3 regions of the Gilvimarinus sp. 1_MG-2023 genome follow, and region 3 is predicted to be linked to each of the others. Evidence: predicted binding sites of a transcription regulator. Region 3 holds the regulator's gene; each other region holds the start of a gene.
What was found. The regulator sigma-54, encoded in region 3, starts transcription at its own class of promoters, with help from an activator protein. The targets are predictions, from matches to a motif close to TGGCACANNNNTTGCNNT.
Positions count from the first base shown of each region.

Region 1 (10,259 bases), on a different contig from region 3:
CGACAAACTTAAGGTCGATTAATCGGCCCGAGAGATACCCCGCAGGCTAAGCTTGCGGGGATTTCACCGCATGAGCTTTAAATTGAGCAAACACCCCGAGCCCTGGGGTGAGGTCTAATGCTCGAACCGCCCGGTGAGTGATGAGCGAATACAGGCGCAGCTCGCCCCAGTGCAAAGTGAGCAGAGCGCTGGTTTTATCGAGCGCCATTATTTTGCCTATCTCGACTTGCAGAGTATTGGCGATACTGGAGGGGCCCGGGTGCTGGCAAGCAATGGAAACCTCGTGGGCGTCAATACTCACTCGGTTAATCGTTGTGGGCAATGGGCCTGTTTCGATTGCGTGGCCGGCTGCCATCCATTGCCTGCGGTCCTGGCACCACTGGACTGGCCAGAGCGCCGCTGCCTGGGCCGGCGATTGCTCGGTGAGTTCGTGCTGGGCGCGGTTGATGTCGAGTGTTTGTCGGCTTTGCCATTGGTAGCAAAAATCGCAACTGGCGGCGAGATCGCGCCATTGGTGGCTGACCAGCAAAGCGCTGAGATTGCGCTGGTCGGCTGCCCGGCGCAGCGCCATTAATATTTCGCTGGCGGCCTGTTGATCCAACGCCGATACCGGCTCGTCCAGTATTAACAGTTTGTCGGCACACAAGAGCGCCGCGAGCAGAGCGACGCGCTGGCGCTCCCCGCCCGATAGTATTGCGGTCGATTTTTCCAGAAGCGGTAACACCTGAAACTCGGCGGCAAGCGCTAACCAGTTTTCGCTTTTGTGGCGCTCGGCCAGTGCGCGCAGTTGTTGTTCCACTCGTTGATTGGGCCACAGCGGTGCTCCCTGCGCGGCCCAGCCGATGCCTCGCAAAGCCTGCGGGCGCTCTAGAAGATTGTTGTGCTCCAGCTTTAGTTGGCCGCTCTGGCCCGACACGATTTTTTTCAGCAATTGAGTTTTACCGCAACCGGAAGGGCCGCTGACGCCCACCCAGGCGCCCCGGGGCCAGTGGATTTGATGCGCGCCGAGCTTAAGCTCCCACATGAAAGCCTCCCCGGCCTCGCTGCCAGCGATATAACATAAACAAAATAACCCAAGAAACAACCACCAACCCACCGGCTAAGCGGTGGGCGTTGGCATACTGCAGCGACTCTACCTCGTCGTAGAGCAGAACTGATAACACTTGGGTTTCACCGGGAATATTGCCACCAATCATTAAGATTACGCCGAACTCGCCCACGGTATGAGCAAACCCCAGCGCGGCGGCGGCGACAAACGCATAGCCACAGCAGGGCAGGATAATGTGTCGGAAGACGGCAAAGCGGTTGAGCCCCTGAGACTGCCCAAGTTGAATCAGTTGCGGGTCCAGCTGGCGAAAGCTTGCGGTTAAAGGCTGCGCCACAAACGGTAAAGAGTAAACACAAGAGCCGATGACCAGGCCGGTAAAGCTAAACGCCAAACCGCGGTCAAAAAACTGGCCGAATAAACCCTCGGGGCTTAATAACAGTAATAAATAAAAACCCATCACGGTCGGCGGCAATATCAGCGGCAGGGCAATGGCGGCCTCAACGCAGTTGCGCAGCCAGCCCGACTGCCCTCGGGCCAACCACCAGGCTAGGGGGGTGCACAAGAGCATTAACGCCACCGTTGTGACGCCGGCGAGTTTAACGGTAATGATAATGGCGTCGATCATGGCTGGGCCGCTTTGCTAGGCGGCGATGTATAGCCATTGTTACGGATAATCGTCTGCGCCGGTTCGCTCAGTAAAAACTGCATAAAGGCCTGGGTTCTATCGGAGGTGCTCAGCAACACGCCGGCTTGTGGCAGTGACGGGCTAGCCTCGACGGGGTGCCAGTGCAGCTGAGGGGCAATATGGGCAAAGCTGGCGGCTACCAGCCCACAGGTGACATTGCCAGTTACAACAGTGTGTAGAGCACCGGCGACGGATGTTGACTGGACAGGCTGAGCTTGGATGGAGAATTGTTGCAACCACATTCGGGCGGCGCGACCATAAGGTGCGGTTTTGGTATTGGCAACGGCTAGACGGGGGCTGGCTTTAAGCGCCTCGGTGGCCGATGCAAAAGGTCGGTGGCATGCGAGCATCAACTGGCCCTCGGCATAAATAAAAGGCTCGGCAGTATCGAGCTTTTGAAATATACGCTGAGGGTAATCCATATCAGCAGAAAGAAAGACATCAAAAGGCGCGCCGGAGAGTATCTGCTGGGTAAAGACTCCGGAGGCGCCACCGGAAATAACCAGCGGATAGGGCGATTGCGACTGCCACAGTGAGCGCAGAGCCTCAAGGGTAGGCTTAAAGTTACTGGCTACCGCCACTTTTATACTGGTTGCGGCAAACGTGTTGGCGCTGGCCAGAATGAGATAGCTCAATAAAAAAAAGCGCACAATAGCTCCTTGGTTTGGGCGCGGGGTATTCGCCTGAAACAAGCTTGCTGTTAATCAGCGAGAACGCTATTGTGCCATAAATACCGCGGCTTAGGCCGCGTTATGATTGGTGCTTTTGGCCTTTGGCGGGGCGCTGCGCCGCGCGGTGAGCGGCTCTACCTTTTTTTGTTTTTCATACAAAAAGCGCAGTACCGAGCTGCGGTATTGGTTGTAGTGGGTGTCGTCCGCCAGAGCCAGTCGATCTCGGGGACGGGGCAAGTCGATATCGAGAATTTCACCAATGGTCGCTTCCGGGCCGTTTGTCATCATGACAATGCGGTCGGATAGCAGTACTGCCTCGTCTACATCGTGGGTAATCATAATTACGGTGTTGCCCAGTTCTGCTTGTATATCCATTAGTGAGTCTTGCAGATGGGCGCGGGTTAACGCATCGAGCGCACCAAAAGGCTCGTCCATTAATAATACCTGAGGTTCCATAGCCAGAGCGCGGGCAATGCCCACACGCTGCTTCATGCCGCCGGATATTTCATCGGGTTTTTTATGCATGGCATGGCTCATTTGCACCAACTCTAGGTTGTGTTCAATCCATTCACGCATTTCGATCCGAGTTTTTTTTCGTCCGAATACTCGTTTAACCGCGAGCTCCACATTTTGGTAGGCGGTGAGCCAGGGCAGTAGGGAATGATTTTGAAATACGACCGCTCGCTCAGGGCCGGGTTCATTCACTTCGCGACCGTTAAGTACCACGCCGCCGGTAGTGGCTTGATATAACCCGGCAACAATGTTGAGTACAGTGGATTTGCCGCATCCGGAGTGGCCGATAAGCGAGACAAATTCACCTTCGCGAATTCTCAAGTCAACATTTTTAAGTGCACAAAAAGGCCCTTTGGGGGTGGGAAAGCTAATGCCAACCTGGCTGAGTTCTAAATGCGTATTGCTCATAATTTTCTCCTCATCATTCGGTGATCTGTTAGCGCACAACGGCTGTTTTGTCCCAGTTGACCCAGCTTTGAATAAATAGCAAGGCGCGATCTAGCAGAAATCCGATAAAGCCGATCATCAATACCGCCACACAAATGCGGCCCAGTGAGTTGGATGAACCGTTTTGGAACTCGTCCCAAACAAATTTTCCGAGCCCTGGGTTTTGTGCCAACATTTCCGCGGCAATTAAAACCATCCAGGCGATACCCAGTGATAGGCGAAGGCCGGTGAACATCATAGGAATAGAGGAAGGCAACACGATGGTTTTGATGTGTGTTAACCACCCCAGCCGCAATACCCGACTGACGTTTTGTAAATCCTGATTAATACTGGCAACACCCACGGCGGTATTGATCATTGTGGGCCATAAGCAGCACAGGGTGACCGTGACAACCGAGGTAATAAACGATTTGGCCAGCATAGGGTCTTCTGAAACGTAAACCGCACTCACCACCATGGTAACCAAAGGCAGCCACGCCAATGGCGAAACTGGCTTGAAGATCTGAATGATCGGGTTAAGCGCCCGATAAACCGTATTGCTTAAGCCGATAAAGATGCCCAGCGGAATCGCAATAATAGTGGCCAGAAAAAACCCGGTCATTACGGTAATTAAGCTGGTAACAATTTGATCAAAGAATGTAGGGCGGCGGTTAAAGTCACGCCAACGAACCTCAGCACTTGGATTTTGGGCCAGCTTTTTGGCATTGCGCTGTTCTTGTCTGTCGTAAAAGGCCGCTTCGCGCTCATTCTCACTGATGTGTTCGGTGCGTAAGTTTTGCCATTGTTCATGAACCTCGGCAGGGCCTGGGAATTGTCCTAGCGACGTATCCACTTGTTTGGCACCGATGTGCCAGACGCCGATAAACAGCAATAGCCCGATCATGGGCGTTAATACGGCCTTAGCTAAGGTTTGCCACTGTTCCGGGCCAAAGCTCGCTCGCTGCCACTTTTGTTTAATCAACATAGAGGGGTTCATGCTTATTTCCTCGTAGATAATACGGCGCCACAGGGTGGCGCCATGCTCAAAACGTAAATTGAGCGTCAATAAAAATTAAAGAGAGTCGGTCGCTTTTAAACCGATGTCGAGCGTTTCCAGGTACTCGGTAGGTTTGCTGCCGTCGTAGGTAATACCGTCGATAAAGTCTGGCTGTGGGCCTTTAAAGCCGGTCTCGCTCGCAAAGTCCGGGAATTGCTCCGCACTGATTTCGCCCTCTTTAATGAGCGAATGAGCGGCTTGTTGATAAAGGTCAGGGCGATAGACTTTTTGGGCGGTTTCGAAGTACCAGTTGTCGTCTTTATGCTCGGCAATTTGACCCCAGCGACGCATTTGGGTGAGATACCAAATCGCGTCAGAGTAATAAGGGTAGGTGGCGTTGTAGCGGAAGAATACATTGAAATCGGGCACGGAGCGTTTGTCACCTTTTTCGTATTCAAAAGTGCCGGTCATAGAGTTGGCAATGACTTCCGCATCTGCCCCGACATAGTAGGGTTTAGACAGAATTTTTACCGCCTCAGGACGGTTGGCGTTGTTGTTCTCATCCAACCATTTGGCCGCATGGATTAACGCTTTGGTCAGCCTGATTGTGGTGTTGGGGTACTTCTCGGCAAATTCAGCGGTAATGCCAAACACTTTTTCCGGATTGTTTTTCCAAATCTCATAGTCGGTGATAACCGGAACGCCAATACCTTTAAAAACAGCTTGCTGGTTCCAAGGTTCACCCACACAGTAGCCGTAAATAGTGCCGGCTTCCATGGTGGAAGGCATCTGTGGAGGAGGTGTCACGCTGAGCAAAGCATCCGCCTGTAATTGTCCGGAAGTATCCCCTTTGTGTGGGGCGTAAAATCCAGGATGAATACCGCCGGCCGCTAACCAGTAGCGCAACTCATAATTGTGGGTGGATACGGGAAAAACCATTCCCAAATTAAACGGCTTGCCCTCCTGTTGGTATTTTTCTACCACCGGCTTTAGCGCATCGGCCTTAATTGGGTGGACGGGTTTGCCGTCAGCTTGTTTGGGGATATGTGGTTTCATCTGCTCCCATATGGTATTGGAAACGGTTATGCCGTTGCCGTTTAAATCCATTGAGAAGGGGGTAATGATATGAGCTTTGGTGCCATAGCCAATGGTTGCCGCTAAGGGTTGTCCCGCCAGCATATGGGCGCCGTCAAGCTCGCCAGTGATGACTCGATCCAACAACACTTTCCAGTTTGCTTGCGCTTCCAGTTCAACAAAAAGCCCTTCGTCCTCAAAGTATCCGTTCTCTAACGCGATTGCTAATGGCGCCATATCGGTCAGTTTAATAAAGCCGAACTTAAGGTCTTCCTTTTCTGGCTCTCCCAGTGCCATGGCATGCACAGAGGCAGATAAAACTGCGACGCCAAGAATGATGTTCTTCAAAGGTGTAAGCCAGTGCCCTATGCTTATTAAATATGTCTTTTTTACCAGTCGATTTTCCATCGTTAATCTCCTAATTCCCAAGGGTGTTTAATTTAATTCGTTACTAGCACGGCAACGGTAGCGCTTAATGCTCCGTTACTTTTTAAGTTGTTTGCATCGGCCTCGCGCTAAAGAATTTGTCGTTTATTTTGAAAAATGTTTCATCAAAGTTCAGGTCGATAGTTTCAAAGGCCGTGCCAAAACTGGAATTGCCCAAAACCGTGCAGTGTTGACGTTTAATGACATAGGGTTTAGGGCGTAATACACTCTTATGCACACTTGTGGCTCATTGAAAAAATTGCGATGCATAAAAAAGTATCCTTGCTGTGCATTTTTTTGTGGTGGTTTTGGTGGTGTGTTGGTGCAATTGGTGTGCGCGGAGGTTCATTACGGTGCGCAAAGTGAGAGGTTTCCAATGCAATTTGCCGTCAACGGCTATACTTCAAAGAAGTCATGGAGGTTGGGCAATGAAGGAAAAACAACTGCAGCGCTTAGTTAGTTTGACGGGAAGGCTCTTGATTGGTCCGCTGATAGCCTTGGCTATTACCGGTTGCAGCAGCGCTGGCTCACGGATTTCTGCCAACCTGGCCCCGGCGCCGCAGCCGCTGATTGATACGGCCCTTTCTGGGCAAATCTTAGGCGTTGATGTGCAAGGGGTTTATGTTGAAGTTGAGAAGCCATTGTTAAAGCTCACACCGGCGATGCAGCGTTTTGCGGAGCGAAGTGTGGCAGGAAGTAGGTATCAAGACCAAAAAGTGGAGGCTCTGCATAAGGCGCTGCTGCTGCCGGAATCTGCCGGTGGCATGGGTATTCGTTATCAAAGTTCCGCGACCCATAGCCCTAGGGACTCTTTTCGCCTGCGCGAAGCCAACTGTTTGAGCTTTTCGCTTCTGTTTGCTAGCTTGGCCCGACATGTCGGTTTAGATGCGAAGATAAATGATGTCACCATTCCACCAGCCTGGAATCTGTCGAATGACAGGGTTCAACTGATACGCCATGTAAACACTCGTGTGGACCTGAAGTTTAATCGTGACGACATGATTGTCGATCTGGATATGGAGAGCTATCGCAGCTACTACCCCCAAAGAACAATTGACGACAATATCGCGGTCGCTCAGTTTTATAATAATCGGGCGATGGTATTACCAGCGAGCCGCGAAACCTTGGCAAAGCGTTTTGTCTATTTGAGACGAGCATTAACGCTCGCACCTAAACAAAGCTATCTGTGGAATAATTTGGCGGCTTTGTACTCGAGTGAAGGACATACTGAACTGGCCGAAGCGCTCTACCTAAGAGCTCTGGAGCTCAATGCCGAGGATCTTACCGCCATCATGAACTTAAGCCAGCTTTATTTGTATGCAGGGCAACTCTCACAGCACCGCCACTTGTCGGATCTTGCCAATCTGTATCGGGATAGAAACCCTTATTATCAGTACCTAATTGCCTCCGAGCTGTTTGAGGATGAGTCCTATGAACAGGCGGCGCTTAAAATTGAAGCTGCGATTCGGAGTCAGCCCAATGAAAAGCGTTTTTACCGATTGGCCGCGGATATTTACCAAAATCTGGGAGATGAAGACAAACACCGCCAGGCGATTAGTCAGTTGTAGCCAATATTTTGCTTAATAGGTCACCCCCCGTGTAACAGAGCAAAGAATGGTTCAGGCATTGTTTGAGCGGGAAGTGCCGTTTGGTCATGACCGAGGAGCAAACGCAACGACAGCATCTAAACATGCGGAGGCGTTAATAAAGGTACTTGTGAATAATATGGTGGCGCGGCGCAAAGGCTCGGATCATCCCCCGCTCTGGATGGCTTTGTGCTGTCATCCTGCGCAGACCAATTAATGCTAAAGTAGTGTTCATGACGACCCCACCGATCACAACCTCTTCTCGCACTATTGAGCAGCCCAGTCAGGAGGCTCTCATTGCCGCTATTCATGCCGGCGTGGCGAAGTATTTTGCCGAGTGCCGGGCACGCGTGCCCAGTTTTGTAAGTCGACACTTTTGCTATCCTGGCGCCTGGCGTACCAATCGTCATGGTTTGGGGTGGGATATGCTGCGCTCGCCTCTCAATCTTTTGTGGGTGCCATTTTACTTGGCGGCGCACTTGCTTGCCTGGGGCCTAGATAAACTCAGTTTACGACAACCGGCAAGGTTATTGCGTCACTGTCCTGTGGGGCTGCGTACCCGGATTCAGCAGTACCTTATGGCCTGTGCCGAGCGCGACCTGCTATTGCGCGACCGCGACGATGGCGAATCTGGCAGTAGTCGGCTGCGCGAGTGCATTGTTGAAGCGATAGTTGAGGCTGAGCACTTGGACTCGCTGCCGGATGAACAAGAAGCTTTGTTGGAAAAAAGCCTGAATGATGCATTGGCGCAATACGCTTTAACCCGTACCGCCAATGCGGATATTAGCAATACAATTATTGCCACCATCGCAGGTGCATTTACCTTGCAAAAATTCACTCCGGGCGGTATTGCCATCGGCTTTGCACTGGCCGGTTTTTTGGCCAACCGCCTGGCGGCTTGGAACTTCTTTCTAGGTCAGGGCGTGGGGCAGTGGTACTACGCCCTGTTTCCGGTTACGCCGGGTATCGAATTGGTTGTGCTGTCTACTTTGGGTGTAATGTTGGTGTTTGCGGTCTTGGCCTGCTTTTCCGGGCTGTTATCCGATCCGGTACAGGCGCTATTGGGCATTCATCAGCGCCGGCTCTATCGAATGCTCGATGCTTTGGAACGCGATATTAAAGCCAGTACCAGCGGCAGCTTCCGCCCCAAAGATGCCTATCTGGCTCGTCTAATGGATATTATTGATGCCGCGCGACAGGGGGTGGGCTAGAGTGATCTTAACGACGGTGATTTCGTACTCTTGTTATGACTGTACTCTAAGTAGGAGAGTTATATGGTTTTACTAAAGGCTAAGGGGTTAAGTTTGCTCGTTTGGCTGGTTGTGTGTTTTGCCGCGGCTTTTATCGGCGGCTTAGCGTCAGTGAATGCGGGTGCGTTCTATGGCGAGTTGCGCCAGCCGGCTTGGGCGCCGCCGGGGTATGTGTTTGGGCCGGTGTGGACCTTACTTTACGCGCTGATGGCGGTTGCCATCTGGCGTGTGTGGGTGCGCGCCCCCGCACTGCGCCAACCGGCAGTATGGCTATTTTTGTTGCAGTTGTCCGTTAATGCGCTGTGGAGCTGGCTGTTTTTTGCCTGGCAGTTGGGGGCGGCCGCCTTGTTGGATATTGTTGTGCTATTGAGTTTGCTTGTTGCTACGGTGTGGCAGTTTAGGCGGTTCGATAAAACTGCTGCCTGGTTGTTGGCGCCGTATGTTGGATGGGTGAGTTTTGCCGGGGTTTTAAACTACACCGTGTGGCGGCTTAACCCCGGCTTGCTCTAGTCTTTGGTTAGCAAACTATTTAGTTAATAAGGCTATAGAGGCTATGGTTGGTCTGTTTCATTGGCAGAACCTTCTGCCTGAGTGTTGGCCTCTAGGGTTCCCTCTGTTTCTGGTCTATCGTTTTCTATTAGGAGTGTATCCCAATCCTCATCCACATTAATTTCGCGCATAAATATGCCCCAAAAAGCGATAAATAAAGCAGCGATTAAGGGACCAATCACAAAACCATTAATGCCAAACAGCGCCATACCGCCCAGGGTTGAGAGCAGTACGATGTAATCGGGCAGTTTGGTGTCGCGGCCGACTAAGATGGGGCGCAGTAAGTTGTCGACCAACCCGATGACACCGGCGCCGAAGCCCACCAAAATAATCCCTTGTATGTAACTTCCTGTGGCTAAAAGGTAAATTGCCACCGGCCCCCAAATAATGGCGGCCCCTATGGCGGGTAACAAAGAGGCAAATGCCATGACAACTGCCCACAGTAGGGCGGCGGGAATGCCGAGTATCCAGAAAATAACCCCTCCTAGAGCGCCCTGAGTCATGGCGACCACAAGGTTACCTTTGACGGTGGCGCGGGTGACTTCGGCAAATTTGGCGAATAATAGGCGTTCGCGGGTGTCGCCCATGGGAAGGGCGCGCACCATTAATTCTTTGATGTTGTTGCCATCGCGTAAGAAAAAGAAGGTGAGGTAGAGCATTAAGCAGAAATCCAGTACAAATTTGAACGCGTTTGAGCCGATATCAAAGGTGTATTGGGCGATAAATTTGCCGCTGTTCATGGCTAGGTCGACGGACTGGTTTTTTAAATCAGAAAAATTAACGCCAAAGCGTTCGAACGTCTGCTGGATCGCTGGGTAAGCATTTTGAAATTGTTCGATACGCCCGGCTAGGTCAAATTCACCCGATTCTATTTTTTGATACAAGTCCGCCGCTTGTGTGACTACTGAGCTGATTAAAAATATCACCGGAATAATCACAATCACCAAACACATGGTCAGGGTAATGAGTGCTTGGCTATTGGGGCGGTGATTAAGCCCTTTCAATAGACGCGTCTGGATGGGGTGGAAAATAAT
Region 1 is NZ_JAUOSC010000013.1:31,252-41,510, forward strand. Features, by position in the region: gene Q4563_RS13190 (cytochrome b562) at 1-22, shown strand, start outside; gene Q4563_RS13195 (ATP-binding cassette domain-containing protein) at 47-1,024, opposite strand; gene modB (molybdate ABC transporter permease subunit) at 1,011-1,673, opposite strand; gene modA (molybdate ABC transporter substrate-binding protein) at 1,670-2,383, opposite strand; gene Q4563_RS13210 (ABC transporter ATP-binding protein) at 2,474-3,325, opposite strand; gene Q4563_RS13215 (ABC transporter permease) at 3,354-4,340, opposite strand; gene Q4563_RS13220 (CmpA/NrtA family ABC transporter substrate-binding protein) at 4,416-5,711, opposite strand; gene Q4563_RS13225 (hypothetical protein) at 6,269-7,408, shown strand; gene Q4563_RS13230 (DUF6635 family protein) at 7,660-8,637, shown strand; gene Q4563_RS13235 (TspO/MBR family protein) at 8,701-9,186, shown strand; gene Q4563_RS13240 (AI-2E family transporter) at 9,228-10,259, opposite strand, start outside.
Region 1: a site for sigma-54 is predicted at 5,984-6,001, ahead of Q4563_RS13220 (CmpA/NrtA family ABC transporter substrate-binding protein). Genes of this name have one in related genera too.

Region 2 (10,259 bases), on a different contig from region 3:
TGGAGGGTGAGCTGCACCGGGCGCTTGAGGAAGAGCAGTTTGTATTATATTTTCAGCCCAAGGTAGATGTGCAAAGCGGTGCAATTGTCGGTGCCGAAGCTCTGTTGCGTTGGTTTCACCCCGAGCAAGGCATAATTTCACCGTTTGAATTTATTCCGGTGTTAGAGACATCTGGGTTGATTATTGAGGTCGGCCAATGGGTGTTAGAGCAAGCCTGCGACGTTGTGCAAAAATGGAGTAAGGCGGGCTTGTGGCACAAAGGAATGCAGCTGAGTTTAAATATCAGTCCGCGGCAGTTTCGTCGCGACAGTTTTGCCTCCGATGTTATCAAAACAATAGAGCAATACAATTTGCCTGATCAAACCCTCGATATGGAAATAACCGAAGGGATAGTCATTCAGCAAATAGAAGAAGCGATTGAAACCATTACCCTGCTAACGCAAAACGGTATCAGCTTTTCACTGGATGATTTTGGCACCGGGTACTCATCCATCAGTTATTTAAAACGGCTGCCAGTTACCACTCTTAAAATTGATAAAAGCTTTATTCGCGACATTATTGATGATCGCAATGATCGGGTTTTGGTGGAAACTATTGTGACCATGGGGCGATTGTTGGGCTTAGGCCTTGTGGCTGAAGGGGTGGAAAACAGTGCCCAGCTGGATATCATAAAGTCCTATGGTTGCCATTATTACCAAGGCTTTTACTTTAGCCCACCGGTGCCGGCGGATCAGTTTATTGCATTGCTCGAAAAGCGCCCGAGCAAATAGGTGACAGCCGTCTCGACCCGTAAAATACGCGGGCCTAGTGAGATTCCGGTAAAGCCGCGCTGCTCAAAAGCATCAATTTCTTTATCCAAAAAGCCGCCCTCGGGGCCAATTGCAATCACACTGGGGGCGCTGACATTATGGGGGCTGTGCTGCCGGGCATAGGGGTGGGCAATAAAACCTTGGCGCTCACCGAGAAAGTCTCGCAGCTCGTCTTCAATAAATGGGCGAAAGCGTTTCGCTTGATGGATAGCCGGCATCCGCGTATCCCGGGCCTGCTCCAACCCCAGTATCAACTCTTCCCTTACTTTGTCTTCGTGTAATTGAGGTGTCTGCCAGTAACTTTTATCCACGCGGGAACTTTGCAGCAAAACCAGCTCTTTTACCCCAAGCGTACTGATGGTTTGCAAAATACGCTTCAGCATAGGAGGGCGGGGCAACGCTAAAATAATACTGATGTTCGACGCCGCTGGCGGCTCTTGAGTGAGCGACGCTGTCATGGTTACCGAGTCGGAACCCAGCTCAATGACCTGCCCAACACCCGTTTGGCCATTGATTAACCCAACTTTCAAAGTGTCCCCGACGCAGATGCGCTGAACCTGAGTAATATGCCGAACCCGGCGTTCATCGCGCAGTGTGACGGTATTGTCGCGGCTGAAATCACTGGGGAATAACAAGATTAAATTCATAGTTTAAGGACAGAGGGCAGGGTGGGTAAGTTGGCGCCCCGGAGACGATTCGAACGTCCGACCTGCCGCTTAGGAGGCGGCTGCTCTATCCAGCTGAGCTACCGGGGCCTGTCGCTCCTGTGGAGCGAGGCGCCCATTGTAGAAACTTTAGCAGCTAAAGCCAAGTTGTCTTAGGCTTTTACCGCATTACCACTGTTGACTGATCTTGTGGTGACGCCTTTGGCGTTGTACAAATTATCACCGGCAGACTTACCTTTTACCAAGTCTAATATTCGACTTAGCGTTTGTTGTGAGCGGTTGATTAATTTGCCGTTTTTGGTGTTTTGTTGGTTGCATTGGGTAATGACGGATTGTATCTCCTGCCATTTGGCAATCAAGGGTGTCAGCGATGGGGTAGATTGCATATATTCCAACCAACCATCGCTGTCGTTAGCCAGCCCCAAACTCAGCAATAAAGAGGTTCGTTCTCTGGCGTGAGCATCCAGAACATTGAGGTGTTCGGCTTTAACGCTAAGGGTGGATTCCAGCTCGGTATGTTGGCGGTTTTTCAGCAGCTCGGTTTCGCGCTGCAAAAGCTCCAGTAGGACCTTGGCGGCGGCAAGGTCATTGTCTAGCATTTGCGAGACAAGTGAGGGGTTAACTGACATAGTGGGCACCTATGGTAAGTCGAAAAAAATGGGTAAGTCGAAACTGTACGAAACCCTAAGGCTGCAGTTGGCTCAGCCCTAGGGTTTAACCGATAAGGTCGTCCTGAGACAGAATAGCTTCGGCCAGCCGTTCGGCGTTTATTTCAAAGCGCCCTTCGGCAATCGCTTGCTTTATTTCGGCGACTTTGTCGCTGTCCACATCGGGAGCCGTATCAACGGCTTCTTGCAGGCGGCTTAGCGATTGCGCCTCGGCGCTCAGTACCACTTGATCAGTGGCCGGTTGTGGACTTGATGGCGCGCCGCTTTTTCCCTCGGATTTCGTTGAGAGGGGAGCGCTGCCACTGGAGCGTCCGGTTGTCGCTGTACCCGGTTTGTAGGTATTGCTTGTGTCAATAGCCATATGCTTAATCCAACTTTAAAAGGTCAGTTATAACCTGGTGCCCATACCAGATTGCCAAAGGATATACCTCTCGCATAGCTGCTATCGGCCGTCTGTATTATAACTTTAGCGATTATTTACAATAAATTTCTGCCTGTGGCTTAAGGATTAACCTCGACCCGGCCAGTTGCCACGATATTGGCAGTCACGATACGCTGCGATGATAAATTACGTACCCGTATTTGTTCGCCTACCCGACCGCTGCCCAGTGCTTCCGCCCGCGTGTTAACTCCGATAACGCCATTGGAGGCCGCGAGGGTGATGATATCCCCCCGGTTAATCGCCAGTGGTATTGTCAATATTCCGTCGCGCAAGGGTTCTCCGGCTTCTATATTGCGTCGAACCTCCTTGCCTATTGCATCCGAATTGTCGGTAAAGTAACCACTTCGTAAGTTAGAGCTATTCATTCGACTCTCAGTCAGATCCGATTCTACTAAAATGTCTCCGCGACTCAAGGCTTTACTGGCGACAACGATATTCTGGAAAACATTCACCTGAGCTCCAATGTAAATACTCCACGGCGCAGCGCTTAAACATTGAGTTTTCACCGTAATAGCACCGCCATTGTGGGTTAAATCTCTGACCTCGAAGTCTAGTTGGGAGGGGCAGTGGGCGAGTCGCAGTCGAGGGTCGAGCCTATTAACGGTAATTTCTACGGCATCAAATCGATTTTGATAGTAATCTTGAAGGTATTCTTTGGTGGCCAACCGCAATTGCTGCAGATCGTGCGGTGGGTTGTGGCCGGCTTCATTGGCAGCAGACACTAAGGAGACAAACCCCAGTGCGACTGTATAGCCTAAATTGACGCAAAAAGTACGTAGGCGGCCCATAGTTGTCCTATTCTATAAACACAGTGGCAATAAACGATAATCTGGGCTGAGATTGAGCCTATACTCAATGCAGTAGGCGCCAGATGACACATAATTAACGGGTTTTATTAAAGAGTGTCAAAAAATAGCCGTTAATAAGAGTTAAATACATATAAGTGGGGATACTGCAAGGAATGTGCCTTCGCGTCTAGCGCATAGGATGGGAACCGCTTTAAATTGATGGCGATGTAAAACTGAGGCGAGAATATGGCAGGTGTACTCGATAGTGTTAACCAACGAACACAGCTGGTGGGTCAAAACAGATTGGAGTTATTGCTGTTTCGTCTGGCTGGAAGGCAAACCTATGGCATCAATGTTTTTAAGGTAAAAGAGGTTTTGCAGTGCCCCAAGCTGAATGAGATACCCGGGCGCAGTGGAGTAGTGCGGGGCGTGGCTCATATTCGCGGCGGCACGATGCCAATAATGGATATGAATCTGGCTATTGGCCGCAAACCGCTGGAGAACATCGAAGAATGTTTTGTCATTATCACGGAGTACAATCGAACCTTACAAGGCTTTCTGGTTCGTGCGGTGGAGCGTATTGTTAACATGAATTGGGGTGATATTCATCCACCGCCCATGGGGGCCGGCAAAGAGCACTATTTAACCGCTGTCACCGAGGTTGAGGAACGCCTGGTTGAAATTGTCGATGTTGAGAAAATTCTTGCCGAGGTTACGCCTGTCGATGAAACAGTGAGTGAAGGTATTTTTGAAGACGGGTTAAGTGAAAGGGTGGTGAAGCGACATATTCTTATCGTGGATGATTCCACCATTGCCAGGAAACAAATCCAAAGGGTTGTGGAGTCTATGGGCATTGCCACCACCTTGAAAAAAGATGGTCGGGAGGCTCTCGAATACATCAATGGCATGATCGAAGAGGGTAAAGACCCGTATCAAGAGCTGATAATGATCATCTCTGATATTGAAATGCCGGAAATGGATGGCTATACCTTTACCGCTGAGATACGTGGTAACCCTAAACTAAAAGATATGTATGTGGTGCTGCATACATCGCTTAGCGGTGTTTTTAACGCGGCCATGGTGGAAAAGGTTGGCGCCAATGACTTCTTGGCTAAATTCCATCCCGATGAATTAGCTAAGCGGGTGAATGACAGGGTTTTGGCGATCACAGGGGAAGACCTGCTACAAGAAAGTGGTAATGAGTAGTAAGGCCTTTATATTCAATTAGATAGGTTGCTTATTTAAAGTGGTTTGTTGTTTAGTGGTTGTTAAGGACTGATATGAGTAGCCCGATTAAATCTTCACATACTCTGGAGCAGGTAGAGTTTGATCAGTTTAGGGTGTTTCTAAAAGACGCTTGTGGTATAGCCTTGGGCGAAAATAAGCAGTATCTAGTGGCCAACAGGGTTCGGCGGCTGCTAGAAGAGTATAACCTGCCAAACTTTGCCGAGTTGGTGAAGGCACTCAAAATGAATAGTAACCGGCGCTTACGCGATCAGGTTATTGACGTTATGACCACCAATGAAACTTTTTGGTTTCGCGATGGTTACCCTTATGAATACTTAAAGAATGTTCTCCTGCCCGATCTTATGGCCCCAGCTAATAAGATGTATGGTCCGCTCCGGATTTGGTCGGCGGCTTGCTCTTCGGGCCAGGAACCTTACTCGCTGAGTATGATTGCCGAAGAGTATAAGCGGAAATCCATGGGTGCCTTGGCTCGGCCTGTGCAGGTCGTGGCAACCGATCTTTCGTCGATTGTGCTTGAGCAGGCAAGGCAGGGAATGTATGACCGATTATCAGTTATGCGGGGTCTGTCGGTAGAACGTCGCAATCAATTTTTTACCACAATTGATGCCAATAATTGGCAAATAAACCAAACCGTACGGGAGCGGGTCGAATTCCGCCCACTCAACTTGATGGATTCCTACGCGGCGCTGGGGCGTTTTGATATTGTTTTTTGCCGCAATGTCTTGATTTACTTTAATGCCGAGCTAAAGCTTAAAATCCTGCAAAAAATACACGCCAGCTTAAAACCCGGAGGCGTTTTGTTTCTCGGTTCATCCGAAGGCGTAGGCGCAGCCTCGAATTTGTTTGAAATGGTTCGCTGTGAGCCAGGTATCCTCTACCGGGCTATTTAACAATTTACAGCTTTCGATTAAGCGGCAAAGGCGGTAAGCCTTTGCCGCTCTTGTCCTTACATTCTTACCTCTGCAGTACCCGTTTATATTTCAATCAAAAATAAAACTCCATAAAATCAATGAGATATTAGATATTTCTAGGTTTGGCATGGCCTGTGCTTTATTGCTTGTGACGCTAACGCAACGAGGCAATCATGGCAATTTCTTTCGATCAGGCACTGGGTGCATTTGAACCGGCTCTTAAACTTCGCTCACAGCGGGCAGAAGTTCTGGCCAACAACTTAGCGAATGCTGATACCCCAGGCTTTAAATCTCGAGATTTTGATTTTCATAGTGCCTTGGCTAAGGCTGCCGGAAACATGCCCGGGGCCTTAGCAAAAACGGACGAAGGCCACCTGAATATTCATGGCAGTTCCAGCGGTAGTCCTGGTTTGGACTACCGCACGCCACATCAACCATCGGTTGATGGTAATACCGTCGAAGATCAGGTTGAACACGCTGAATTTATGAAAAATGCGTTGGAATTCCAAACCAGCTTTATGTTGCTAAACAAAAAATTTAAAGGCCTGAGCAAGGCTTTGACCGGACAGTAGGAGTAATACCATGGGGCTCAATACTATTTTTGATGTTGCCGGTTCTGGCATGAATGCTCAAAGCCTGCGCCTGAACACCACCGCTAGTAATCTTGCTAATGCACAGTCGGCCAGCTCCAGTGCCGGAGATGTTTATCGCTCACGTCAACCCGTGTTTGCCGCTGTCGCTAAAGACACCTTAGGCACTAACCGTCTTGAAGCTATTGGTGGCGCGGATCGCGATGCCAGTGCTGGGGTAACCGTCTTGGGTGTGGTTGAAAGCGATGCTCCCTATGAGCAGCGCTACGAACCCAACCACCCTTTGGCAGACGAAGAGGGCTATGTGTATTACCCCAATGTCAATGTGGTGGAGGAGATGACTAATATGATTTCGGCATCTCGTTCGTTTCAGGTCAATGTTGAAGTGATGAACGCTGCCAAGCAGATGGCCCAGCGCGTACTCACATTAGGACAGTAAGGAGTCTGCCGTGACACAAGTAAGTAACGACGGAACCTCAGCGGCCAATATTCTCAGTAACCTGAGTATTGCGAACAAAGAGCCGGAAGAGGCAAGCAATGAATTGGGGCAATCGGCTTTTTTAGAGCTCATGATTACTCAAATGAATAATCAGGACCCTTTGAGCCCTCAGGAAAATACTGAATTTATTGCCCAATTGGCTCAGTTTAGTTCGGTTGAGGGGTTGGAGCGACTCAATGGCCAGTTTGAGAGTTTCAACGGCAACTTTATGTCGAATCAAGCACTGCAAGCCTCATCGCTGGTTGGGCGGTCAGTTTCCGTACCAACGGATACGGCGCTACTGACCAATGGCGGCATTGTTGCCGGCTCTTTGAATCTGGAGCAGTCGACCAGTGCTATGGAAATTAATATCTACAGCGAGGGCGGCTCACTGGTGGGTAAAGTACCCGTCGATGGGCGTGAAGCGGGTGATATGGTTTTCCGCTGGGACGGTCAGTATATGGAGGTGGACGGTGAGCTTGTCGACTGGAGTGCCGGTGAAGAGCCTCTACCGCCGGGTGAATACCGAATTGAAGTCAATGCCATGATCGATGGCGAAGCTGAACAGCTGGAAACCTCACTGGGTGCCAATGTTAATAGCGTTACCCTAGGTAATGATGGTTCGATCACGCTTAATTTGGCAGGGGTTGGCCCTGTCGACATTAGCCAAGTAACTCAATTTAATTAATGCCAAGCGGCTAGTTTCTAAAGGAGAAACGGACCATGCCATTTAACGTTGCGCTTAGCGGTATCCGGGCCGCCAATACTGATCTTGAAGTCACCGGTAATAACATCGCCAATGCCAGTACTACCGGCTTTAAGACTTCACGTGTGGAGTTTGGCGATGTTTACGCAGGCTCCTTACTCGGTAGTAGTTCAAACGCCCCAGGTAGTGGCGTTAATTTACTAAAAATTCGCCAGCAATTTGGTCAGGGCAACCTGAACTTCACTGAAAACCAGTTGGACTTAGCCGTAAGTGATGCAGGCTTTTTCGTGGTTAGCGATCAGGGGGAGCAGCTCTACACGCGTTCGGGTGCTTTTGGCCTCGACAGCGAAGGCTTTATCGTCACCAATACGGGAATGAATTTACAAGGTTACAGTGCCGATGATAATGGCAATGTAAGTGGTACGCTGAGCGATTTACAGGTGGATGTAAGCACACAGGCGCCGCGCCAAACCACAGGTGTCGAGGCCACTTTAAACTTGAATGCTAATCAAAGTGTATTGGAGTCCGTCGGCTCAAGCTTCACGACAGACGGTTCAGCAATCGGAGTTGCCCAGGTTGGCATTAGTGATGCCACGACCACTACGATGAACCTAGGGGCTGTGGCTGTACCGATTGACTTTGCCGCTAACCCAACGACTTTTGATGTCACTTTGGCCGGCTCCACACCAGCCTCGGGCAATGGAACGTTGAGTTTAGTTATTGACTCTTCTACCGCAAACTCAGTGCAAGATGTTGCCAACCTAATCAATAGTGCTATTTTCAGTAGCCCGACCCCGATTAACGTTCAGGCGTTTGCCAACGGCGGCAACCTTGAGCTGCGTGATATCAATGAAGGTGTTTCTAGTACTGTTACGCTAGGCGCGGTGACTGGGGCAAACGCGTTGTCTACCGCGATGACCGGTGCGCCGGCGTCGGTAGCAGGGATCGCCAACGTCGACAACGGTTATCAATCGCAGACGTTAGAAATTGAAGGTCCAAGCGGCGGCTCAGTGACTTTCAATTCGGAGGATGGAGCTTCTGCAGCACAGACCGCATCGGAGCTTAATTCATTGGCTGGTGTCACCGCCTCCGCAACGACCGAAGCAACAGTACAATCGGGCACTTTGGATAACACCAATAGTAATCTGACGTTAAACGGTGTGTTGCTTACCTCCAATACTCCAGCAAATATTGCGGCAGAAATAAACGCCTTATCTACCTCGACTTTGCCTGGTGTCACCGCTGAGGTTAATACAGCAGGTGATTTGGTGATAACCTCGAGTGTTGGAACGGATTTAAGTTTTGCCTTTGACTCCGACGTGAACGCCACGCCTGGTGTGCTTGATGTGATCGGCCGCTCAGGTACCGGGGTGCAAAGCTTGACCGGTATCAATGACGGCCTAGTGATCGGTGGTGAAGTGTCGATTGTGATGGAAGAAGGTTATGTCATTGCAGATAGCGTGCCGGCGGTAGGTAATTTATTTGCTCCGTTGACGGCGGCAAGCTTTACTGAGGTGCCCATTAACTCTTTTGACCCTAATGATCAGGCCACCTATAACCACGCCACCTCTGCCACGGTCCACGACAGCCTGGGCAACCCTCATACAATGACGCAGTACTTTGTTAAACAGCCATACGATCCTGCTGACGCCTCTACCTCGCCCAACCACTGGGTAATGTATGTACAGGTTGATGGTCAAGAAGTCGGTGACCCAGATCCAACTTTGCCGTCTCCAGAGAACACTTTGCCAACTCGAGCCTCTTACAATGTGCATTTTAACGAAGACGGCAGCTTAAATGAGTCGTTAACGGATACAATGCTGGTTTCTAACTGGACGCCGGTTGATGATGAAGGTAATGAAACCGGATCACTGGGGCCGTTAAATGTGTTGCAAGGTGGGGTGGTGCCTGTGGTTGAGCCGCCTTCAAGTTCTAACTTTTTGATTGATTTGGCGGGCTCTACCCAGTTTGGTGCTGAGTTTGGGGTGGAGCAACTGGATCAAAATGGCTATACCACTGGTCGGCTGGCAGGTTTGGACGTTAGTGATAGTGGCATTATCTTCGCCCGTTTCACTAATGGTGAAGCCCAGGTGCTGGGTCAGGTTGCACTGGCAAACTTCAATAACGTCGAGGCACTCAAGCCTGCAGGCAATACCATGTGGGCGCAAACCTCCGATACTGGTGAGGCTGTTATTGGTGCTCCTGGTACGGCCTCACTGGGGACCATCAACTCGGGGGCTCTGGAGGAGTCGAATGTGGACTTATCAGAGCAGCTGGTAAATTTGATTATTGCCCAGCGTAACTTCCAGGCCAGTGCCAAAACCATCGAAACGGCCAACCAAACTACACAAACCATTATCAATCTGCGCTAACAAAGCCAAACAAGCGGCAAATAACGGAAGTTATTTGCCGCTTGTTTGGCACTTGGTTATCTAGTTTGGTGTGTCAATTTATAGGTTAGCCTAATCATCCTTTATACTTGCCTCGCTTTACTCACCTAAGTTGTTGAAATAAAAAGAATATACTTTCCTTTCTTGTTTGAAATCTGCCGTTGGCACAGCCATTGCTATATCACTGCTAGAAGATTCTTTTTCGTCAAAGTGACAAAAAACTAGCGGAGTCAAGTATGGACAAAGCCCTCTACATTGCCATGACCGGAGCCAAGCACAACATGATGGCTCAAGCGAATCATGCCAATAATATGGCCAACGTAAACACCACCGGCTTTCGCGCCGACTTTGCGCAAGCGCGTTCCATGGGTGTTTATTACGGTGATGGCCAACCTACTCGTGCTTACGCTTTAACTGAGTCACCCGCCACAGATTTTGAATCTGGCCCTATCAATGCGACAGGTCGTGATCTCGATGTGGCCATAAACGGCACTGGTTTTTTTGCAGTTCAAAGTAACGATGGGTCAGAAGGCTATACCCGAGCAGGGGACTTTCAACTCGATG
Region 2 is NZ_JAUOSC010000001.1:452,446-462,704, reverse strand. Features, by position in the region: gene Q4563_RS02005 (putative bifunctional diguanylate cyclase/phosphodiesterase) at 1-770, shown strand, start outside; gene Q4563_RS02000 (16S rRNA (uracil(1498)-N(3))-methyltransferase) at 731-1,456, opposite strand; tRNA gene Q4563_RS01995 (tRNA-Arg) at 1,488-1,564, opposite strand; gene Q4563_RS01990 (flagella synthesis protein FlgN) at 1,627-2,103, opposite strand; gene flgM (flagellar biosynthesis anti-sigma factor FlgM) at 2,189-2,503, opposite strand; gene flgA (flagellar basal body P-ring formation chaperone FlgA) at 2,644-3,372, opposite strand; gene Q4563_RS01975 (chemotaxis protein CheV) at 3,619-4,578, shown strand; gene Q4563_RS01970 (CheR family methyltransferase) at 4,653-5,510, shown strand; gene flgB (flagellar basal body rod protein FlgB) at 5,705-6,103, shown strand; gene flgC (flagellar basal body rod protein FlgC) at 6,114-6,560, shown strand; gene Q4563_RS01955 (flagellar hook assembly protein FlgD) at 6,571-7,287, shown strand; gene Q4563_RS01950 (flagellar hook-basal body complex protein) at 7,323-9,677, shown strand; gene flgF (flagellar basal-body rod protein FlgF) at 9,932-10,259, shown strand, end outside.
Region 2: a site for sigma-54 is predicted at 3,536-3,553, ahead of flgA (flagellar basal body P-ring formation chaperone FlgA). Genes of this name have one in related genera too.

Region 3 (10,259 bases):
GGCATTGATATTCACTCTGCCATCATGCGTGACATCATGACCCCCAACCCCACGACCATCGCCCGTGACACCTTAGCGGCTGAAGCCTTAAAAGTGATGGAAGAAGCCAAGATTACCGCACTGGTGGTCACCGAAGGCGACCGGGCCTGTGGCATCTTACATATGCACGACCTTTTGCGGGCGGGTGTGGTCTAATGCCCTCAGATACAAGTACTTACTTATGACTCAACAAACACTGGCACTGGCCAAACAGATAAAATTGCTGATTCTCGATGTCGACGGCATTCTGTCCGATGGCAAGCTTTACTATGACAATCACGGCAACGAGATGAAAAGTTTTTGCACCCAAGACGGACAAGGCATTAGGAGCCTGCAAAAGTACAGTGATGTCCGAGTTGCCATTATCACAGGGCGCAAGAGCGAGATCGTCGCCCGGCGCGCTAAAGAGCTGGGGGTAGATTTGGTGATACAAGGCCGCGAAGATAAATGGCAAGCGCTGCAAGAGGTGTTTGACCAGCTTAATTTAAAACCCGAAGAAATTGCCCACATGGGTGATGACTGGCCCGATTTATCCATCATGACACGCGTGGGCCTGGCCCTAACCGTTCCCAACGCGCACGCTTCGGTAGCTGAATACGCGCACTGGGTCAGTCACCGTAACGGCGGCGATGGCGCCGTACGCGAAGCATGCGATTTACTCCTGCAAGCGCAGGGGCACTATCGCGCGGCCATTGGCCAGCACTTACCGCCAGAGCAAGCTTAATGCGACCTCGTCAACCGCGATCCTGGATTATTACCATTGCGCTGGTCAGCGGTTTGCTGTACAGCGCCTTGCAATACTCACCCAACGATTTAGTAAAAGGCGCCGGCGAGACGAGCACCCCAGATTTTCCCGAGGTTTATCTAGTAGAAATGACCGATCGCTCATTCGATGACAGCGGCCGACTGACCCACACCCTTAAAGCGCGCCAAGTCACCTACTTTAAAACCGCTGATACCACCGAGGGTTATATTGAGCAACCGGAACTCACTTTTCTGAGTGAGAATTCCAGTCACCCCTGGCACCTAGTCGCCAACCAGGGAATAGCGGATATTGAACAACAGACTCTTCAGCTAAGCGGCACCGTCAACGCTTATAGCGAGCATCCACGCTACGGCCGACTGGATGTCACTACCGAAGATCTCTTAGTAAACACTCACGAGCAAATTGCCACAACAGATAAACCTGTTACCATGCAAAGCGCTCGCGGCACTACCAGCGCCGTCGGCTTATCCGCCGATCTCGACTCAGGTCGTGTGGCACTGCTGTCTGAGGTAAAAGGTATTTATGCTCCCGACTAAAAGGCTTCCCGCTAAACTGAAGCACTGCGTACTCACTGTGCTATTGGCAATCGTCAGCACAACTGCTTTTGGCCTACCCAGTGATCGCGAGCAAAATTTTGAGCTGCAAGCGAACCAGCAAACGTTCGATCAGAAAAATGGTCGTGTTACATACACTGGCGAGGCCCGCCTACAGCAGGGCTCACTGATCATCCGCGCCAACACCATTGTGGTTCAATTCGATCAAGACAATAGCGTTGAACAAATCACTGCCGAGGGCTCACCCGCCCACTTTGAGCAGCAACCGAGCATTGATCGCGGCGTGGTTAGCGCTAAGGCGGGCATTATTACCTACAACAGTGCCAACAATACCGTATCGCTAAGTAAAGGCGCTTTACTGGAGCAAGACGGCGCGGTTATGCAAGGTCATGAGATTCGCTACGACATCAACCGCGAACTGGTCAGCGCCGAAGGCGATCATGAATCTGACCAACCCATTCAAATGACCATCCCCCCGGCACTGATAGAGCAGTAATATGTCGACACTACGCGCAGATAATCTGGCCAAAAGCTATAAAGGGCGCCAAGTCGTCATTGATGTTTCCCTAAGCGTATCAAGCGGCGAAATAGTCGGCCTACTCGGCCCCAACGGGGCGGGGAAAACGACTTGCTTTTACATGATTGCCGGCCTGGTTCGCGCCGATAAAGGCAAAGTGGCCATCGACGATCAATCCCTGACACATATGCCCATCCACGGGCGTGCCCAAGCGGGTATTGGCTATCTACCACAAGAGGCTTCAGTATTTCGTAAATTATCTGTCGCGGATAATATTCTCGCCATATTGCAAACTCGCAAGGAGCTTTCTAAGGCCGAACGCGAAGAGCAGTTAGAGTCACTACTGCAAGAGTTCCACATCACCCACATTCGCGACAGCCTGGGCATGGCTCTGTCAGGCGGTGAAAGACGGCGGGTAGAAATAGCGCGAGCCCTTGCCACCGACCCTAAGTTTATCCTCTTAGATGAACCCTTTGCCGGGGTCGACCCTATCTCCGTCAGCGATATCCAACAGATTGTCCTCCACTTAAAAGACCGCAATATCGGTATACTGATTACCGACCACAATGTCCGTGAAACCTTAGGTGTATGCGAAAAAGCGTATATCGTCAGCGAAGGGCATATCATCGCCGAAGGCAGTTCAGAACAAGTACTGAACAATGCGAAAGTGCGCAAAGTTTACCTTGGCGAGCATTTTATGCTCTAAAAGCCGGTTCGCCACCTTGACATATACTTAATTCTCCTTGTTAGGCATAAAGATTGCTAGGAGCTATTGCTTGGGGGCGACATGCTGACTAAACTCAAACCATAGTCTGCAAGATCGTACTGAAGAAGCCATGAAACAATCGTTACAATTAAAACTGGGCCAACAGCTCACTATGACCCCCCAACTGCAACAGGCGATTCGTCTGCTGCAGTTGTCGACCTTGGACCTCCAGCAGGAGATCCAAGAGGCGCTGGATTCCAATCCCATGCTGGAAACCGAAGAGAACAACGAGCCTAGCACCGAGGCGGAAAAAAAATCCGAACAAGAAGCTGCTATTAATGAGACCAGCAGCCTCACTCAAGAATCCGCCAAAGCCACTGAAACCGAACCTGAAAACAATGCTGAAGGCGATTGGAACGAAGAAATCCCTCAGGACCTCCCGGTGGACACCAGCTGGGATGATGTTTACGAGAGCTCTGCGCCGGCACTACCGGCCAGCAACTACGAGGGCGACGACTCAGATTTCGAAAGCCGTCGTGGCAGTACTGAAACACTGTACGACCACTTAATGTGGCAACTCAATTTAACACCGATGTCTGAGCGCGATGAAATCATCGCTCTGGCCATTATTGACGCTGTAGAGCCCAGCGGGCTGCTGAGCGTTACTCTGGAAGAAATTTTTGAAGGCTTAGCACCCAACTTCGAAGAGCTTGAACTGGATGAGGTGCAAGCTGTACAGCACCGATTGCAACAATTCGATCCATCGGGAATCTGCAGCGAGAATTTAGAGCAGTGTCTGTTGGTTCAGCTGACCCAATTTGCCGCCGACACACCTTTTTTGGATGCCGCCAAGCAAATCGTTCAACAATATCTCCCCATGCTCGCCAGCCGCGATTACCGGCAATTAATGCGCAAAACACGCTTAAAAGAGCCAGAGTTAGCGCAGGCGGTTGCCCTAATCAAAACCCTCAACCCCCACCCGGGTGACGCTATTGACACTCGCGAAACCGAGTATGTCGTGCCCGACGTATTTGTCGATAAACGTGAAGGGCGCTGGACCGTTGAGCTTAATCCGGATATAGCTCCCCGGTTACGAATCAACTCCGATTACGCATCACTGGTTAAAAGAGCCGATTCCAGCAGCGAAAACACCTTTTTGAAAAACAATTTACAAGAGGCCCGCTGGTTTCTAAAAAGCTTACAAAGTCGTAACGAAACCCTGTTGAAAGTCGCCACCTGTATTGTGGAAAAGCAACGAGGATTTCTGGAGTATGGCGCAGAAGCCATGAAACCCTTGGTGTTACACGATATCGCCGAGTTGGTAGAAATGCATGAGTCGACTATTTCGCGGGTGACTACGCAGAAATATATGCACACCCCCCAGGGTATTTTTGAGCTGAAATACTTTTTTTCATCTCACGTCAGCACCGATTCAGGCGGTGAGTGTTCGTCTACTGCAATCCGCGCTATCATTAAGAAATTGGTGGCAGCTGAAAACTCGAAAAAACCACTCAGCGACAGCAAAATTACCGACATGCTGGCCGAGCAGGGAATAAGGGTCGCACGGCGAACGATTGCCAAGTATCGAGAGTCGCTCAATATTCCACCATCAAATGAACGTAAAAGCATTGTCTGATACAGTCTGTTTATGCACCGGTGGCACTATTGCGGCCGGCTGGGTGGGATAGGCCCACCCTGATTCAGGAGGATAGCTATATGCAAATAAACATCAGCGGTCATCACATTGAGGTAACCGAAGCAATTGAAGAGTATGTTCATAATAAATTTGCAAAGTTAACGCACCATAATGACCTCATCACCAGCATTAATGTTTTTCTCACTGTGGAAAAACTAACCCAAAAAGCTGAAGCGAGCATACATGTCAGCGGCAAAGACATTTTTGCTAATGCAGACTCCGAAGATCTCTACACCGCCATTGACGCCCTTACCGACAAGCTTGACCGTCAAGTGATCAAACACAAAGAAAAGCTGAAAAGCCACAGATAATACTCATGGAAATCTCTCAAATATTATCCCCAGAACGCACCCTATGCCATATCGAAGGGGTCAGTAAAAAGCGCGCACTAGAGATCCTCGCCAATACCATTGCCGAGAACTCACCCATGCTCGACGCCGATGACGTATTTCGGCGTTTAATCGCGCGGGAGAAGCTCGGTTCTACCGGTATTGGCCATGGCATCGCCATCCCCCACTCACGCATACCAGGTTGCGACTGTACATTGGGCGCACTAATCACCTTAAAAGACCCCATTGACTTCGATGCAATGGATGGTGAACCGGTCGATGTATTATTTGCCATGCTGGTTCCCGAGGAGTCATGTGACGAACACTTAAAAACGCTGGCCGCGCTGGCCAGCGCGCTTAATGACAATCAGTTTCGCCAGGCATTGCGGTCTGCGCAAAACCCGCAAGCGCTTTTTGCCGCTGCCACCCAGTCACCAGCAGGCTAACCACTATGCATTTGGTGATTGTCAGTGGTTTGTCGGGCTCGGGGAAAAGTACCGCGCTAAACGCGCTGGAAGATGCCGGTTATAACTGTATCGATAACTTACCGGTAAGCCTGCTGCCTGCGCTAATCACTCAAATTCAACTGCACAAAGACGCGGACAATCAAAATTTTGCCATTGGCATCGATATTCGCGACGCTTGGCAAGACTTAGAAATTTTCCCCTCAATGGTAGGACATCATAAAGATGCTCACCTACCCTTTACCGTTGTCTTTCTAGACGCTGAAACCAAAAAAATTGTGCAGCGGTTCAGTGAAACTCGACGTAAACACCCACTGAGTGACAAACATCGCCACTTGACCGCAGCAATTGAAACCGAACACCAGTTACTTGAGCCCATGCGAGATGCGGCAGATCTTGTCATCAACACTACGGATCTAAACCTGCATCAGTTGCGCGAGCTGATTAAATCTCGTATTGCCGAACCTCACTCAGATGGCATGGCAGTATTATTTGAGTCATTTGGCTTTAAACACGGCCCGCCCAACAATGCCGACATCGTGTTTGATGCACGCTGCCTACCCAATCCGCACTGGAAGCAAAGTCTACGCAGCCAAACTGGACGCGACGTCGATGTTATTGATTTTCTAGATTCAGAACCGCTAGTACAAGACATGCTACAAGATATAACCCACTTCTTAGGTCGCTGGTGGCAACACTACCAAGCTAATAATCGCAGCTATATTACTGTCGCTATTGGCTGTACCGGCGGTCAGCATCGTTCGGTCTATTTATGCGACAAGCTACAACAACAATTCTCAGGTGAACTGGACAATGTGCAGGTTCGTCACAGAGAATTAGACGCGCCACAATAGAGCCTCCCATGCCAACCCGAGTTGTGACCATAATTAACCGCAAGGGCTTACACGCCAGATCCGCCGCCAAATTGGTGGCCGTGGCCAATCAATACGACTGCCAAATCGAACTGACCTGTGAAGGTAAAAATGCCAATTGCCACAGTGTTATGGCGCTGATGATGCTCGCGGCCGGATTGGGCAAAGAATTACACATCGCCACTTGTGGCGACAATGCCGATCAGGCGCTGGAAGCCATCTGCTCATTAATTGAGTCGGGCTTTGAAGAATTGGACGAAGACACACCATGAACGATCAAGATCAAGAGCACGACCTAGAGTTTGATGACCTACCGAGCAAGTCTCAACGCAAACGCGAGATGCACGCTCTGCAAGCACTGGGGCAGGAGCTGACGGAATTAAGTGATAGCCAACTGCTAAGCCTCGACCTTCCCAGCGAAGTGCTGGAGGCCATTCAAGAGATGCACCGCATCAGGCAGCGGGAGGCTCGCCGTCGACACCTTCAGTTTATCGGCAAGGTCATGCGTAAGGTAGACGGCGAACAGGTTAGACAACAACTGGACAATCTAAACGCCAAGCATTCACTCAACACTCAGCGTCAACATCAAGTGGAGAATTGGCGCGACCAGCTTATCGACGGCAACCCGGACACATTGCAACAATTTATTAGCAATCATCCCGATGTCGACATCCAGCATTTAAGACAATTGGTTCGAATGGCGCAAAAAGAGAAAAGCCAAGCGAAAGCTCCTGCTCATGCCCGCAAATTATTCCGCTACTTGCGTGATACTGTGCTGGCACACCAATAATTTAGAAACTCAAAAACGGTATCAATCATTCGCAGCACTATCAGCCACGCCTAAAAATTCCGTTTGCGGATCATCCCAGTCACCGGTAATTGCGTAGCGAACACTGGTGACCTTATTCATTTGCTCCTCAAACAGTTTACTGATAACAAACACACCAGCTGCAGCCGGCAAACCTGCAGCAAGAGCTGCAATAACTGTCAGATTACCGGTCATCGGCAAAGTGGCGACCAGCCGGGTATCCAAAGTTTGCGCCACCATGTCCACACTGCCTGTCAACTCCATTCGGCTTGAAGGGCTCTGCAACTGAAAGGCTTTTGTAATATTAAGCTGCCCCTCATCAAACGCCACTTGCCCGGTAATACTGTCAAACGCCAAACCACTTTTATACAGGTCAGAAAAATCCAACCTTGCCCGGCGCGCTAAAGAATCGAAATTAAATAATCCTAAGAATTTCAGCAGCCCATCACTGGCACCGGCACTGTCACGTAAATAACGTCCCTGCCCCAATTTCACATCGAGTTGGCCCGATACTGTTTCTAAATCGACATCCGTCGGCAATGCCGGCCAAGTAAAGTCCATTCTGTACAAAGCATCTTGGCTCTCCAGGCTGGGAGGAGCACCCCACGCCTGCAAAGTTTTCGACATATTGGCGACCTTAAGCTCGGCGGCCAATGCAGTCTGAGGAGCTTCACCCAACGTCCAATCTAGGGTAGCACCAGCACCGTTGATACCCTTCACTTCCATACCACGGATTTCGCCTTTAATATCAGTGAAAGCCAATTTATCCTTACTGGGTTGAAGGTTAAAAGACCACTGGCCATAATCCTTATCGGCCAGCCGTAACGAGTCGATACTCACCTCTGCATCCGGCCAAGTGTGTGTGTTGGTCAACTCCAGTGATTTGTCGCCCCCCTCACCTTCCAGTAATTCAGCGGGAACATTCAAACTATTTATGACAATACGCATCGGCTCAGACGCTAGTATTGGCCAATAGAGTTCGCCATTTATCGCGTTATTATTAATAAGAAAGTCCCAGCCACTTTCAAGCTGTCTCGCCCTTAAACGTAAGTCAGTCAGAGCAATTGCACCAAGAGGCTGTCGATGTATTAGCAAGTCTGTAGAGATTGGTATCTGGCTAGAGGCTACTTGCGGCTCATTTAACTCACCGAGCATTCGCTGTTCGTAGCCTCTATACTGACTTAAAACATTCTGCCAGGTAGCAATATCTATTTGCTCTACCCTGCCCGATATATGTAAGCCAGGGGTCGATGGAAACTCAGGCTCAGCGGCAAGCCCAACCGCACCACTAATCAATGCTTTTTCGTCCTGTTCAAAGTGCAACATCGCTCGAACTTGATCTAAATAGTGAACATCGACAAAGGTAGTCTCACTGCCCATTATATAATTGACCACCGCCGTGCCAGGTTCACCACGCTCTTTACCCAAAGGAGTGGGCAAGTTAACCGCCGCTTCGGTCAAATCTGCATGTACTGAAATAGCCGCCAGGCGTTGATCCTCTCTCGACTCAGCGGTTTCATCACCATGATTGAGCTCCACCGATAAACGCAAAGGCATGGTTCCATCGGCAAACAAGAGTCCCGGCTGTTCACTCCAGTGCGCCAACTGATCTGCGCTGGCGCTGCCTTGCGCCTCTATAATCGTCAGCAGCCCGCTCTCATTCGTAGCGCTGCGCATTGCAACTTGTAGCGGATGACCAAAAAGTTGAGCGGTTAAATCTTGCGTTTGAATGCCAGCTTTATCATCGTATCGAATACGGCCTTTAACATCATCCAGCTCGAGGGCTAAATTATCGAGGTCAAAACTGGAAGCTTGAACATTGACATCAACGGCGTAGTGTCCACCTGCTGCTTGCTCCTGCAAGGGTATCGCAATATCAATAGCCGCCTGTATTTCCCCGTGCAAGTACCAGCTATCCATTTGATCGCCCACGTACTCGCGCAATACACTTTGGCGTAATATGCGCAAACCATCACTAGCAATACCATCCACGTGCCCGGCGATGGTTAACAATGCCCCCTCGCCCGCAGGGTTATCATTCAATATCACTTCGGCATCGATTACTTCACTATTATAAATCCGGCCCGATGCGATCCGCACGTAGACATCATCATTGTCGACCAACAGACTACCCTGTGTGTCATGCACTTCAGGCCAGTTATCTTGATAATGAAACGAGGCCTGATCTATATTCAGGCTGAGTGCAACATTGTGCGCCTCTGGAGCACCATCATTAAGCACGCCGCGATAAATAAATTGCGCCTGCTTCGCAATACCTGCATTCGTTTTGCCAACTCCTTGCTCAATATACTCACGTAAAGATTCAGGTAAGACAATTGGAATGTATTTTTTATACTGCTGAGCTGCTACCTGCTGCGCTGTCGCACTGATGGTAAGCTCAATCGGTCCTGAGTTTCGCTGATAAGGTAAGTGCAAGTGAAACTGCCCCTGCAACTGCTCAGTACCATCCGAGGCGGTGATTTCGCTAGAGTACACATCTATGACATTTTGCTCCGGACGCAATAGCCAACTCACTTGGCCCTGAGCACGATTAAACTGCATGGGTTGCTCATAGACCCCCTCAAACAACACAGAAAAATTATCTCGAGCATCGAGATGTACCACGCCCTGCCGAGCATTAGCTGTAATGTAACCCGACACACCCGTTGCCCCAGGAGCTCCATTCCAGCTACCCACGTCAATATTGTCACTGAACGCTGTCAGCTGCCATAAAGCGGGCTGGCCTGCGGGCATTACAAACTGTAAATTGTGTAATCGACCATGAGGGTCAAGTGATAAAGCTAAATTTTCTAACTGGCCATCGGGCTCAAAAAAATTACCCCCCAATAGCACCTGGGTCAGCCACTGGGGATTAAGCTCATTTATGCGCAGGGTTGTGGGGGAGCGTGCACCGCTTTTAATCGCTAATAGTGCCAAATCCGTTTGGGCTTTGCCCTGGGCGGTCACTTCCAGAGATGAAACCCCAAGCTGCCAGTGATTCAAATCACTGACGTAACCGGAAAGATCAGCGTTAACCGCTTGTAAATCCAACTCCCCGTTAGCCACAGGAATCACAGTGTTCGACAAACTCAACTCCCCAACCACTTCAAAGGCAGAGTTGCTCTCGGTTTTATTAAGCCAAATACCGGCATTCAAGGTGCCTTGTAAATCGCCCCGACCTAGGTGTTTATTTACGAATTGCGCAGTGAGCACATCGGCGGGTGTACTTAAGGGGAAGTCTCGAAATTGTATATAACTGGCCACGGTTGAATCAGGCTGGCGAGGATCACCTGAAGACTCCATGACAATAAAGAGTGCATTTTTGTTTTGCTCAACATCGACACTGATTAATAGCCGATGAAAATCATTGCGGTTCTCCACCAATACTCTGGGGGACTGCAAAGTGATGGTATCACCGTTTTGAAATTTAAAATGCAGTTGAGTATGATCAAAATTAATTCGACGAGCGGCTAGCAACATATCCATTAATTTTTGATTGTCACCGCTG
Region 3 is NZ_JAUOSC010000003.1:204,408-214,666, forward strand. Features, by position in the region: gene Q4563_RS06420 (KpsF/GutQ family sugar-phosphate isomerase) at 1-195, shown strand, start outside; gene Q4563_RS06425 (KdsC family phosphatase) at 221-763, shown strand; gene lptC (LPS export ABC transporter periplasmic protein LptC) at 763-1,341, shown strand; gene lptA (lipopolysaccharide transport periplasmic protein LptA) at 1,328-1,855, shown strand; gene lptB (LPS export ABC transporter ATP-binding protein) at 1,857-2,582, shown strand; gene Q4563_RS06445 (RNA polymerase factor sigma-54) at 2,713-4,218, shown strand; gene hpf (ribosome hibernation-promoting factor, HPF/YfiA family) at 4,299-4,589, shown strand; gene ptsN (PTS IIA-like nitrogen regulatory protein PtsN) at 4,595-5,053, shown strand; gene rapZ (RNase adapter RapZ) at 5,059-5,925, shown strand; gene Q4563_RS06465 (HPr family phosphocarrier protein) at 5,934-6,215, shown strand; gene yjgA (ribosome biogenesis factor YjgA) at 6,212-6,733, shown strand; gene Q4563_RS06475 (YhdP family protein) at 6,755-10,259, opposite strand, start outside.